DNA from 2 places in the Salinicola sp. DM10 genome. Region 2 is predicted to be linked to the other one. Evidence: predicted binding sites of a transcription regulator. Region 2 holds the regulator's gene; the other holds the start of a gene.
The links. The regulator sigma-54, encoded in region 2, starts transcription at its own class of promoters, with help from an activator protein. The targets are predictions, from matches to a motif close to TGGCACNNNNNTTGCTNT.

Region 1 (5,483 bases), 110 kb from region 2:
GAAGCTCGCCAGCAGCCCCTGCCAGCCGGGCAGTACCGTCCCCTGGGCATTGAGATAGAGCCCCATGGCGTAGCCGCCGAGGGCGAAGAAGGCGCCGTGGCCAAGGCTCAAGATGCCCAGGTAGCCCCAGATCAGATCCACCGCCAGCGCCAGCAGCATGTAGGTGAAGTACTTGCCCAGCAGTGCCACCGTGGCGCTGCTCACATGCAGCGGATGAGTCGCAGGCAGCGCATGCAGGACCAGCACCAGCGCCATGCCGACGACCAGCAGCGCCGAGGTGATCAGCGTGGCACGGGAAAGAAACGCCTGGCGCGAGCGGTCCCGCCCCGGCTCGAGGGTTGCGTGGCTCATGACACCCTCCCCTTGGGCGCGAAGATCCCCTGCGGGCGCTTCTGGATGAACAGGATCACCCCGACCAGCACGATGATCTTGGCCAGTACCGCCCCGACCCAAGGCTGTAGCACCTGATTGATCACCCCCAGCGACATGCCGGCGACCAGGGTGCCCCACAGATTGCCGACGCCGCCGAACACCACCACCAGGAAGGAGTCGACGATATAGCCCTGACCCAGGTTCGGCCCCACGTTGGTGAGCTGTGACAGCGCCACCCCGGCAAGCCCCGCGACCCCGGCGCCGAGACCGAAGGTGAGCATGTCGACCCGCGCCGCGCGCACGCCCATCGCCCGCGCCATGGCGCGGTTCTGGGTCACTGCGCGCACCTCCAGGCCGAGCCGGGTATAGCGCATCAGTGCCCACAGCGCGGCGAACACCAGCAGGCAGAAACCGAGCACACCGAGACGATTCAGGGTCAGCGACAGCGCATCGTTGATCTGCCAGGCGCCCTGCAGCCACTCCGGCGACGCCACCCGCCGGTTGAGCGGGGAGAACAGCGTGCGCACCAGCTGCTGCAGGATCAGGCTCAGGCCGAAGGTCGCCAGCAGCGTTTCCAGTGGTCGGCCCTTGAGAAAGCGAATCACCGTCCGCTCGATCAGCACGCCGAACGCGCCGGCGACCAGAAAGCCGCCGGGGATCGCCAGCAGCAGCGCCAGCCCCGGCTGGCCCGGCAGCGCCTGCTGGATAAGCCAGGTGGTATAGGCACCGAGCATGATCAGCTCGCCATGGGCCATGTTGATCACTCCCATGACGCCGAAGGTGATCGCCAGACCGATCGCCGCCAGCACCAGGATCGAGCCCGCGCTCAAGCCGAAGAACAGCGTCTGCGCGCGGTCGTACCAGGCACGCTTGCTTTCGATGCCGTCGAGCACCTGCTGCGCCTGACTGGCGAGTTCACCGTCACCCGCGGCGACCGTGGTCAGCGTATTGCGCACGCGCGTGTCGAGATTGCCCTTCAGGGTCTTGAGCGCGGTAGCGTCACCCTGCTGCACGCGGTAGAGCGCCAGCGCGATATCGAGCCGGTCGCGAACCGTCGCACTCTCTTCCCGCTCGCGGCTCGCGCGCACGCTTGCGACATTGTCGGCGTTCACATCACCAATCAGCCGATCCGCCGCCGCCAGGCGAGACCTCTCGTCACCCTCGGCGAGAGAGAGCGAGGCGATCATGCCCTGGAGCTGGGTGCGCAGATCGTTGTTGATCTTGAAGATATCCACCGTGCGCCGTGAGCCGCTGCCGGCCTCGGCAAAGGTGATCGCATCGATCAGCGGCCACTCACGGCCGCTGTCGTCGGTGACGATATAGAACTGCTCGCCGCGGCGCTCCTTGCCCAGACGGCCATCGAGCAGCGCCTGCAGCCAGCGCGTCTTCTGACTCGCCTGGCTGTCGGCGATCGCCTGGGCGGCCTCGCCCTTGGCCTCGAAACTGCGCGTATCGAGCGCTTGCAACAGCGCTCTGGCCTGGGGCTCGCCGACCGCCGCCGATGCCGTGGTAGCCAATGCCGCGCACAGCAGCAGGCCGAGCAGCAGCGAGTGGCAGATCCGGCGAGCGCACTGGCGGCCTCCGGCGTGGAAATTCATCATCATGATGGAACGCTCATGCTGCGTTACCGTTGGCCCCGCGCCATCCGGTGGACGGCGCGGGCACGTGCTCGGGCGGTGAGCGCCGCGGCATGGCCGCGGCCCGGCACCGCCTCCGATCAGTTGGCCCCTGCACCGTCCTCGCAGACCATGCGCTCGACATCGAGCTTTCCGCAGCGCAGCGGCGCGCGCCAGTCGCTGATCAGGTTCTTCGACGCCGGCAGGTAGTCGGACCAGGCATCACCGGCCACCGTGGTCGGGGTCTGCCACACCACGCTGAACTGACCATCGTCCTGGATCTCGCCGATCATCACCGGCTTGGTGATGTGGTGATTGGGCATCATCGTCGCCGCACCGCCGGAGAGGTTGGGCACGGTCACGCCGATGATCGCGTCCTTGACCGCGTCGACATCGGTGGTACCGGCCGACTCGACCGCCTTGAGCCACATGTTGAAGCCGATGTAATGAGCTTCCATGGGGTCGTTGACCACCGCGTCCTTGTTGCCGGTATAGGCGACCCAGGCGTCGATGAAGTCGTAGTTGGCGTCGCTGTCGACGCTCATGAAGTAGTTCCAGGCGGCCAGATGGCCAACCAGCGGCGCGGTGTCGATGCCGGTCAGCTCCTGCTCGCCGACCGAGAACGCCACGACCGGGATGTCCGAAGCCTTGATCCCCTGATTGGCGAGTTCGTTGTAGAACGGCACGTTGGCATCGCCATTGATGGTCGAGACCACCGCGGTCTTCTTGCCCTGACTGCCGAAATCCTTGACCCGGGAGACGATCGACTGCCAGTCGCTGAAGCCAAACGGGGTGTAGTTGACCATGATGTCGTCGTCTGCGACGCCATGGTCCTTGAGGTAGGCCTCGAGGATCTCGTTGGTGGTGCGCGGATAGACGTAGTCGGTACCCAGCAGCGCCCAGCGCTCGACGCCCTGCCCCATCAGATAGTCGACCGCGGGGATCGCCTGCTGGTTGGGCGCGGCGCCGGTATAGAAGATGTTCTCGGAAGACTCCTGGCCCTCGTACTGCACCGGGTAGAACAGCAGCCCGTCGAGCTCCTCGACCACCGGCAGCACCGCCTTGCGCGAGGCCGAGGTCCAGTTGCCGAAGATGACATCGACGCGCTTGTCACCGGTGAGCATGCTGCGCGCCTGCTCGGCGTAGCGCGACCAGTCGGAGGCCGGGTCCATCACCACCGGCTCCAGCTGGCGCCCGAGCAGCCCGCCGGCCTTGTTCTGCTGATCGATCAGCATCAGCATCTCGTCTTTCAGCGTCGATTCGCTGATCGCCATGGTGCCGGAAAGGGAGTGGAGGATACCGACACGGATCGGGCCATCGTCGGCCGCCAGCAGCGGCGCCGAGAACCCTGCCAGCGTGGTGGTGAACACGGATGTCGCGATCAGTTTGCGTAGGGCTGTTGTTGTCATGAGACGCTCCTGAAGGATCCCTGGTTCGGTGACCGGCGCCGCCGGCGCACCCTGCCCCTACCCTCATGCATTTTCCGTGCCCTTTTTCCTCTCTGTAGATCTTTCGTATACAAAAATAGCCCCGGAACGCACCTTCAACGCGCGCCCGGGCCGGCCGCCAAGCCCCTCTGGGCGCTCGACCTCCCCCGCAGGTAAAACGAATTCCTGAAGCAAGACAGTGTGTTGGCTTCACCTCAAGACGAGCCGCCAGATGCACCATATTGGAGACAAAAAAAGACGCTCGTATCACGAGCGCCCCAAAAGCGTGCAAACCACCGATCGAAATGCGCTGGCGCCTTCGCGCCAGTTAATCAGAAACGCAGCTCATCCATGGCCATCAACCCCGCCGCCGCCGCTTCGAGCTGGCGCGCGTGGGTGTCGCTGCGCGGCAGCAGACGCTCGAGGAAGTGCTGCCCCACGATCAGCTTGTCGCGGTAGTCGGCCTCACCCAGCGCACCGCCCTGGTCGAGCCCACGCACCGCCGCGCGAGCCGCCTTCCACCACATCCAGGCGTAGACGCTGAGACCGGTGAGCTGCAGATAGTCGTGGGCCGCCGCCCCGGCCTCGGCCGGATCCTGCGCCGCGCGTTCGAGCAGTTGACGGGTCGCCTGTTCCAGCCGCGTTGCGGCAGCCTCGGCAGCGGCATGGAAGGGCCGCAGGCGCGTGTCATCGGCGGCGCCGTCCTCCAGGTCCGCGCGCAGGCGCGCCAGCAGACGCTCGACATAGGCGCCACCGTTACGCACCAGCTTGCGCCCGACCAGATCCATCGCCTGGATGCCGTTGGTGCCTTCATAGATCATGGCGATGCGCGCATCGCGCACGAACTGCTCGGCGCCCCACTCGACGCAATAGCCGCTGCCGCCATAGAGCTGCTGGGCCTCTACCGTGGCCTCGAAACCACGATCGGTCAGAAATGCCTTGGCTACCGGGGTCAGCAGCGCGACCATCTCCTCGGCACCAGCGCGGGTCTCGGCCTGCGGATGGTAGCGGGCGCGGTCCAGCTCGCGGGCGACGAAGGCCGCGAACAGCCGCCCGCCCTCGTTCCAGGCACGCACGTCCAGCGCCATGCGGCGCACGTCCGGATGCACCAGAATCGGGTCGGCGGGCTTGTCCGGCGCCGCCGCGCCGCCGGGGGCACGGCTCTGCAGGCGCTCGCGGGCGAAGTCGATCGCACTCTGATAGGCGATCTCGCCCAGGCCCAGACCCTGCATACCGATCGACAACCGCTCGTAGTTCATCATCGTGAACATCGCCGCCAGGCCCTGGTGCGGCTCACCGATCAGCTCCCCCCGCGCCGCCTCGAAGTGCATCACGCAGGTGGCGCTGGCCTTGATCCCCATCTTGTGTTCGAGACCGCCGCACACCACGCCGTTGGCCTCGCCGGCCTGCCCCGCGTCATCGACCACGCGCTTGGGCACCAGAAACAGCGAGATGCCCTTGGCGCCCGGCGGTGCGTCGGGCAGCTTGGCCAGCACCAGGTGAACGATGTTGTCGGTGAGATCGTGCTCGCCGCCGGTGATCCAGATCTTGCTGCCGGTGATTGCGTAGCTGCCGTCATCGTTGGGCGTCGCGCGGGTCTTGATCAGACCCAGATCGGTACCGCAGTGGGGCTCGGTCAAGCACATCGTGCCCAACCATTCGCCAGCGTAGAGCCGCGGCAGATAGCGCGCCCGGGTCTCCGCGTCGGCGTACTGATCGAGCAGCAGCGCGGCGCCGTTGTTGAGCGCCAGATAGAGCGCGAAGCTCGAGTTGCTGGCATAGAGCATCTCGTCGAAGGCCAGCGTGAGCAGCTTGGGCAGGCCCTGACCGCCCAGCGCCGGGTCACCGGCGAGCCCGCACCAGCCGCCCTCGGCGAACTCGGCGAAAGCCTCGCGGAAGCCCGCCGGCGTGGTCACCCGTGCGCCGTCGAACTGGCACCCCTCGGCATCGCCGCTGGCATTGAGCGGCAACAGCTCGGCGCTGACCAGCCTCCCGGCTTCTTCCATCACCGCATCGGCGAGTTCGGCGTTGAGCTCGGCTGTCGCCGGCATCGCCGCCCATTCACGCT
Region 2 (5,483 bases):
CGTGTGGCGCTGCTGGAGATGACCCGCAAGGGCATGGGCTTCACCTGTGTGGTGGATGAACATCAGCGCCTGGTCGGTGTCTACACCGACGGCGACCTGCGCCGTACGCTGGACCAGCGCGGCGATTTCGACCTGCTCAAGGTCGATGACGTGATGACCCGCGGCGGCAAGACGACGACGCCGGACATGCTCGCCGCCGAAGCGGTGCGCATCATGGAAGACAACATGATCACCGCCCTAGCGGTGGTGGAGGCGGGCCGCCCGATCGGCGCCCTGCACATGCACGACCTGCTGCGCAGCGGCGTGATCTGAAATAGCCGCTGCTCGCGCCCATGCCGATGCCGGGTCGAACCCGATGCCAGTGTCGAACTCGATGACGACAAAGGAGATCGCGTGACAGCCACGCCACGAACTCGCTCCCCCTGGTGGCGCCGCCTCGGCCTGCTGGCCCTGCTGCTGGCCCTCGGCGGCGGGCTCGCCTATCTCGACCAGCGCAACGAGCGCGCCCCGGCACCGGCGCCCAGCGACCCCGCCGGTGAACCCGACTACTTCCTGGAAGACGCGCAGATGACGCGCTTCGACGAGCAGGGCCGCGCCTATCAGCGGCTCGACACACCGCGCATGGTGCACACCCCGGCCGACGACGTAATCCGGGCCGAAAAGCCACACGGTTACCTGATCGACGATGATCAGCGCGAGTGGCAGATCACCGGCGACCGCGGCCAGCTGGCCGAGAACGGCAACCTGCTCACCCTCGAAGGCAACGCACGCTTGGTGCAACCGGCCAACGCCTGGAGCCTGGAGACCCAGACGCTTCACTACGACAACCGTAGCGCGCACGCCTGGAGTGACACCTCCTCCGTCTTGCGTCAGCATAACCAGACCATGCGCGGCGATCGTTTCGACGCCTGGATCAATGAAAATCGCATGCGTCTGACCGACAACGTGCAGGGCCGCCTGCCACAGCAACCTAAGGATCAAGGATCATGAGGCGAGAACTCGGCCAACTGCTGGTCTTGACCGCACTGGGACTCTCCAGCCTGCCCACCCTGGCGCTGGAGAGCGATGCCGCGGCGCCGATCGAGATCGCCGCCGACCAGCTCGAACTCGACGATCGCCAAGGCACCGCGGTCTACACCGGCAAGGTCGACATGCAGCAGGGCAGCATGCAGCTCAAGGCCGCTCGGGTCGAGATCAAGCGCGGCAAGAATGGCGAAGTGAGCCTGGTGACCGCCACCGGCGGCGGTGGCGAGCGCGCCTATCTGGAGCAGAAGCCTGCACCCGATGAAGCCTTGGTCAAGGGCTGGGGCGACAAGATCGTCTATCACGCCGCCGAGCGCCGGGTGGAGCTGATCGGCAACGCCGAGCTGCATCAGGCACGCGATACCTTCGACGGCGCCTACGTCGAATACTATCTCAACTCGCGCCGGGTCAACGCGCGCTCCAGCACCAGTGGCGACGGCAGCGGTGACGGCCGCGTGCGCATGACGCTCACGCCACGTCAGCAGACCCAGTGACGCGCCCTTTCGCGAGGCAAGGAAGAAAGCGATGAAAACGCTAACGGCCGCCAACTTGGCCAAGAGCTACAAGGGGCGTCGAGTCGTCCATGACTTCAGCCTGACCCTGCGCCAGGGCAGCATCGTCGGCCTGCTCGGCCCCAACGGTGCCGGCAAGACCACCTCCTTCTACATGATCGTGGGGCTGGTCAAATCCGACGCCGGCAGCGTGCATATCGACGATCGCGACCTGAGCCGCGCGCCGATGCACGAGCGCGCCCGTGCCGGCATCGGCTATCTGCCGCAGGAGGCCTCGATCTTCCGCAAGCTCAGTGTCGCCGACAACATCATGGCCATCCTGGAGACGCGCAAGGATCTCGACCGCGCCGGGCGCCGCGAGCGCCTGGAGCAGCTGCTGGGCGATTTCCACGTCGACCATATCCGCGACAACCTGGGCATGTCGCTCTCCGGTGGCGAGCGGCGCCGGGTGGAGATTGCCCGGGCACTGGCCACCGAGCCCGCCTTCGTGCTGCTCGACGAACCTTTCGCCGGGGTCGACCCGATCTCGGTGGGCGATATCAAGAACATCATCCGCCAGCTGCGCGATCGCGAGATCGGCGTGCTGATCACCGATCACAACGTGCGCGAAACGCTGGATATCTGCGACAACGCCTACATCGTCGGCGATGGTCAGATCATCGCCGAGGGGCGCCCGGAAGCGATTCTCGACAACCAGCGGGTGCGGGATGTCTATCTGGGGCACGAGTTCCGCCTCTAAGGTCGCGCCGCCCCCTTCCCAGCCCGCTGCGTCACCGCAGCGGGCTGCTCCCTCTCGAAGCCACCAACGCCCCATCCGAACGCACCGTGGCATAATTCTTGCATAAAGTTAGCGCTCAAAGCGTTGCATCCCCCGCAGGCAGTCAGTAACGTAAGGGCATCCTATCGACCGGCGGCCACCGCCGCCCCCTTGCGTGTCCATGCCATGTCCATGAAACCTTCACTGCAACTGCGCGTCGGCGCCCAACTGACGATGACGCCACAGCTGCAGCAGGCGATTCAGCTGCTGCAGCTGTCGACGCTCGATCTGCGCCAGGAGATCCAGCAGGCGCTCGAGACCAACCCCATGCTCGAGCTGGACGAAGAGTACGCCGAGCAGGCAGTCAGCGAGACGCCCGAGGCGGAGTGGGCCAGCGACATCCCCGAGGAGCTCGCCCTCGACAGCGAGTGGAGCGATACCTACCAGGACATCGCCCCCAGCGCCGCCCCGGCCAGCGCCGACGAATGGCCGGACCTGGAGCGCAACGCAGCCGACACCACGCTCCACGACCATCTCAACTGGCAGCTCGCCATGGGCGAATTCGACGCCCAGGAGCGCCTCATCGGCGAGTGCCTGATCGATGCCATCAATGCCGACGGCTACCTCGACGGCACGCTCGACGAGCTCACCGCGGGCCTGCGCGAGCAGTACCCGGGGGCGGTCACCAGCGCCGATGTCGAACGCATGCTGCTGCGGCTGCAGCAGTTCGACCCCACCGGCGTGGGCGCCCGCGACCTGCGCGAATGCCTGCTACTGCAGCTCGGCGCCCTGCCCGCTGACACCCCGCTGCTGCCCCAGGCCAAGCGGCTGGTGCGCCAGTTCCTGGAGGCGCTGGCCGGCGACGACCGACGCCAGCTCAAGCGCCGCCTGCGCCTCGACGACGCCGAACTCGAGCGCGTCGTCGCCACCATTCGCACCCTCGACCCGCGCCCCGGCCAGGCCTTCGACCACGGCCAGCAGGACTATGTGATTCCCGACCTGGTGGCCCGCCTGACTCAGGACGGCTGGCGCATCGAACTCAATGCCGAGGCACTGCCGCGGCTGCGCATCCAGCCCGACTACGCCGCGCTGATCCGGCGCGCCGACAAGAGCGACGACAACACCTTCCTGCGCCAGCACCTGCAGGAGGCACGCTGGCTGATGAAGAGCCTCTCCAGCCGCAACGACACCCTGCTGCGAGTGGGTCGCGAGATCATGGCGCGCCAGGTCGACTTCCTCGAGCGCGGCGAAGAGGCGATGAAACCGCTGATCCTGGCCGACATCGCTACCAGCGTCGACATGCACGAATCCACCATTTCGCGGGTGACCACGCAAAAGTTCATCCACACCCCGCGCGGGGTGTTCGAGCTCAAGTACTTCTTCTCCAGCCAGGTGGGCCAGCGCGGTGAGAGCGACAGCGTCTCCAGCACCGCGATTCGGGCACGCCTCAAAAAGCTGATCGGCGAGGAGTCGCCGCGCAAGCCGCTCTCCGACAGCAAGCTGGTGGAGCTATTGGCGCAGGCCGACATCAGTGTCGCCCGGCGCACCGTGGCCAAGTATCGCGAGGCCATGGGCATCCCCGCCTCCAGCGAACGCAAGCGACTGTCTTGAATGGACTTTTAGAATTCACGCCAGCCCGCGGCGATCAATCGCCCGCGATCCCTTTGCAGCGCGGAGAAAAGGGTTACAATCAGAGGTGCCACATAAGCCGCAACAGGAGCGCGCCATGCAAGTGAACGTCACCGGCCATCACGTCGAACTGACCGACGCCCTGCGGGACTACGTCGACGAGAAACTCGCACGTCTGGAGCGCCACTACGACAACATCACCAACGTTCAGGTGACGTTGAGCATCGAGAAAGAGCGTCAGCAAGCGGCTTGCACGCTACACGCAGCGGGCGGCGACATACATGCCGAAGCCAGCGACATCGACATGTATGCCGCGATCGACGCCCTGACCGACAAGCTGGATCGCCAGCTGGTCAAACACAAAGAGAAGGCACAGGCCCGCGCGCAAGGCGCAGGCGCCCGTTAATTCCCCGATGATCACTCTGGAAACCATTCTGCCCCCCGAACGCACCCTCTACGGTGTGACGGGGGGCAGCAAAAAGCGTCTGCTGGAATTCTTCAGCACCTTCATCGCCCAGAATACGCCCAGCCTGGACAGTCAGGAGGTGTTCAGCCGCCTGATCGGGCGCGAGCGCCTGGGCAGTACCGGCATCGGCAACGGGGTCGCCATTCCGCACGCGCGCAGCCCGCACTGCAAGACGCCGTTGGCCGGCTTCATGCGCCTCGAGGATGCCATCGACTTCGATGCCATCGACGGCGAGCCGGTGGATCTGGTGTTCGTGCTGCTGGTCCCGGAGGAGGCAGACGATGCCCATCTTTCGCTGCTGGCCGAGGTCGCCGGCATCATGAATCAAGGCAGCGTGCGCCAGAAGCTGCGTCAGGCCGGCTCGCAGCGCGCGCTCCACGACACGCTGGTCGACGCCATCCGCCATCACCAGGACAGCGAAGACGGATAGGGACTGCATGCGACTCGTCATCATCAGCGGCCGCTCGGGGTCGGGGAAATCCATTGCGCTGCAGGCGCTCGAGGATCTCGGTTACTACGCCATCGACAACCTGCCGGCCAACCTGCTGGCGCCGCTGATCGACGAGCTCAGGTCCGCGCCGCCCTCGCGGCCCAACGTGGCGGTGAGTATCGATGCGCGCAATCTGCCGGAGGCGCTGGAGCGCTTTCCGGTGCTGCTCGAAGGTGTGCGCGAGCGTGGCATCGATACCCAGGTGGTCTATCTCACCGCCGATGCCAAGGTGCTGCTCGAGCGCTACTCGGCCACCCGCCGCCGCCACCCGCTGACCCGCGGCAATGACATGACGCTGGCCGAGGCGATCGACAACGAGCAGGTCTATCTGGCGCCGATCCGGCGGGTCGCCGATCTGGTGATCGATACCCGCGGCCTGTCGGTCCACGATCTGCGCGCGCGCATCAGCGAACAGGTGGCGCGCCACAGCGGCGGGCGCCTCACGCTGACCTTCGAGTCGTTCGGCTTCAAGCGCGGCGTGCCGCTGGATGCCGACATGGTGTTCGACGTGCGCTGCCTGCCCAACCCCTTCTGGGACCCGAACCTGCGCGCGTTCGACGGTCGCGACGACGAGATCGTCAGCTTTCTCGAGCAGTACCCCGACGT

Region 1: a site for sigma-54 is predicted at 3,462-3,479, ahead of urtA (urea ABC transporter substrate-binding protein). Genes of this name have one in related genera too.

The regions. Positions count from the first base shown of each region.
Region 1 covers NZ_JAFLEN020000002.1:410,753-416,235, reverse strand. The annotation lists gene urtC (urea ABC transporter permease subunit UrtC) at 1-351, opposite strand, end outside; gene urtB (urea ABC transporter permease subunit UrtB) at 348-1,976, opposite strand; gene urtA (urea ABC transporter substrate-binding protein) at 2,090-3,397, opposite strand; gene J0A90_RS10525 (acyl-CoA dehydrogenase C-terminal domain-containing protein) at 3,748-5,483, opposite strand, start outside.
Region 2 covers NZ_JAFLEN020000002.1:516,046-521,528, reverse strand. The annotation lists gene J0A90_RS11010 (KpsF/GutQ family sugar-phosphate isomerase) at 1-312, shown strand, start outside; gene lptC (LPS export ABC transporter periplasmic protein LptC) at 394-990, shown strand; gene lptA (lipopolysaccharide transport periplasmic protein LptA) at 987-1,517, shown strand; gene lptB (LPS export ABC transporter ATP-binding protein) at 1,549-2,274, shown strand; gene J0A90_RS10990 (RNA polymerase factor sigma-54) at 2,479-3,903, shown strand; gene hpf (ribosome hibernation-promoting factor, HPF/YfiA family) at 4,019-4,327, shown strand; gene J0A90_RS10980 (PTS sugar transporter subunit IIA) at 4,338-4,817, shown strand; gene rapZ (RNase adapter RapZ) at 4,825-5,483, shown strand, end outside.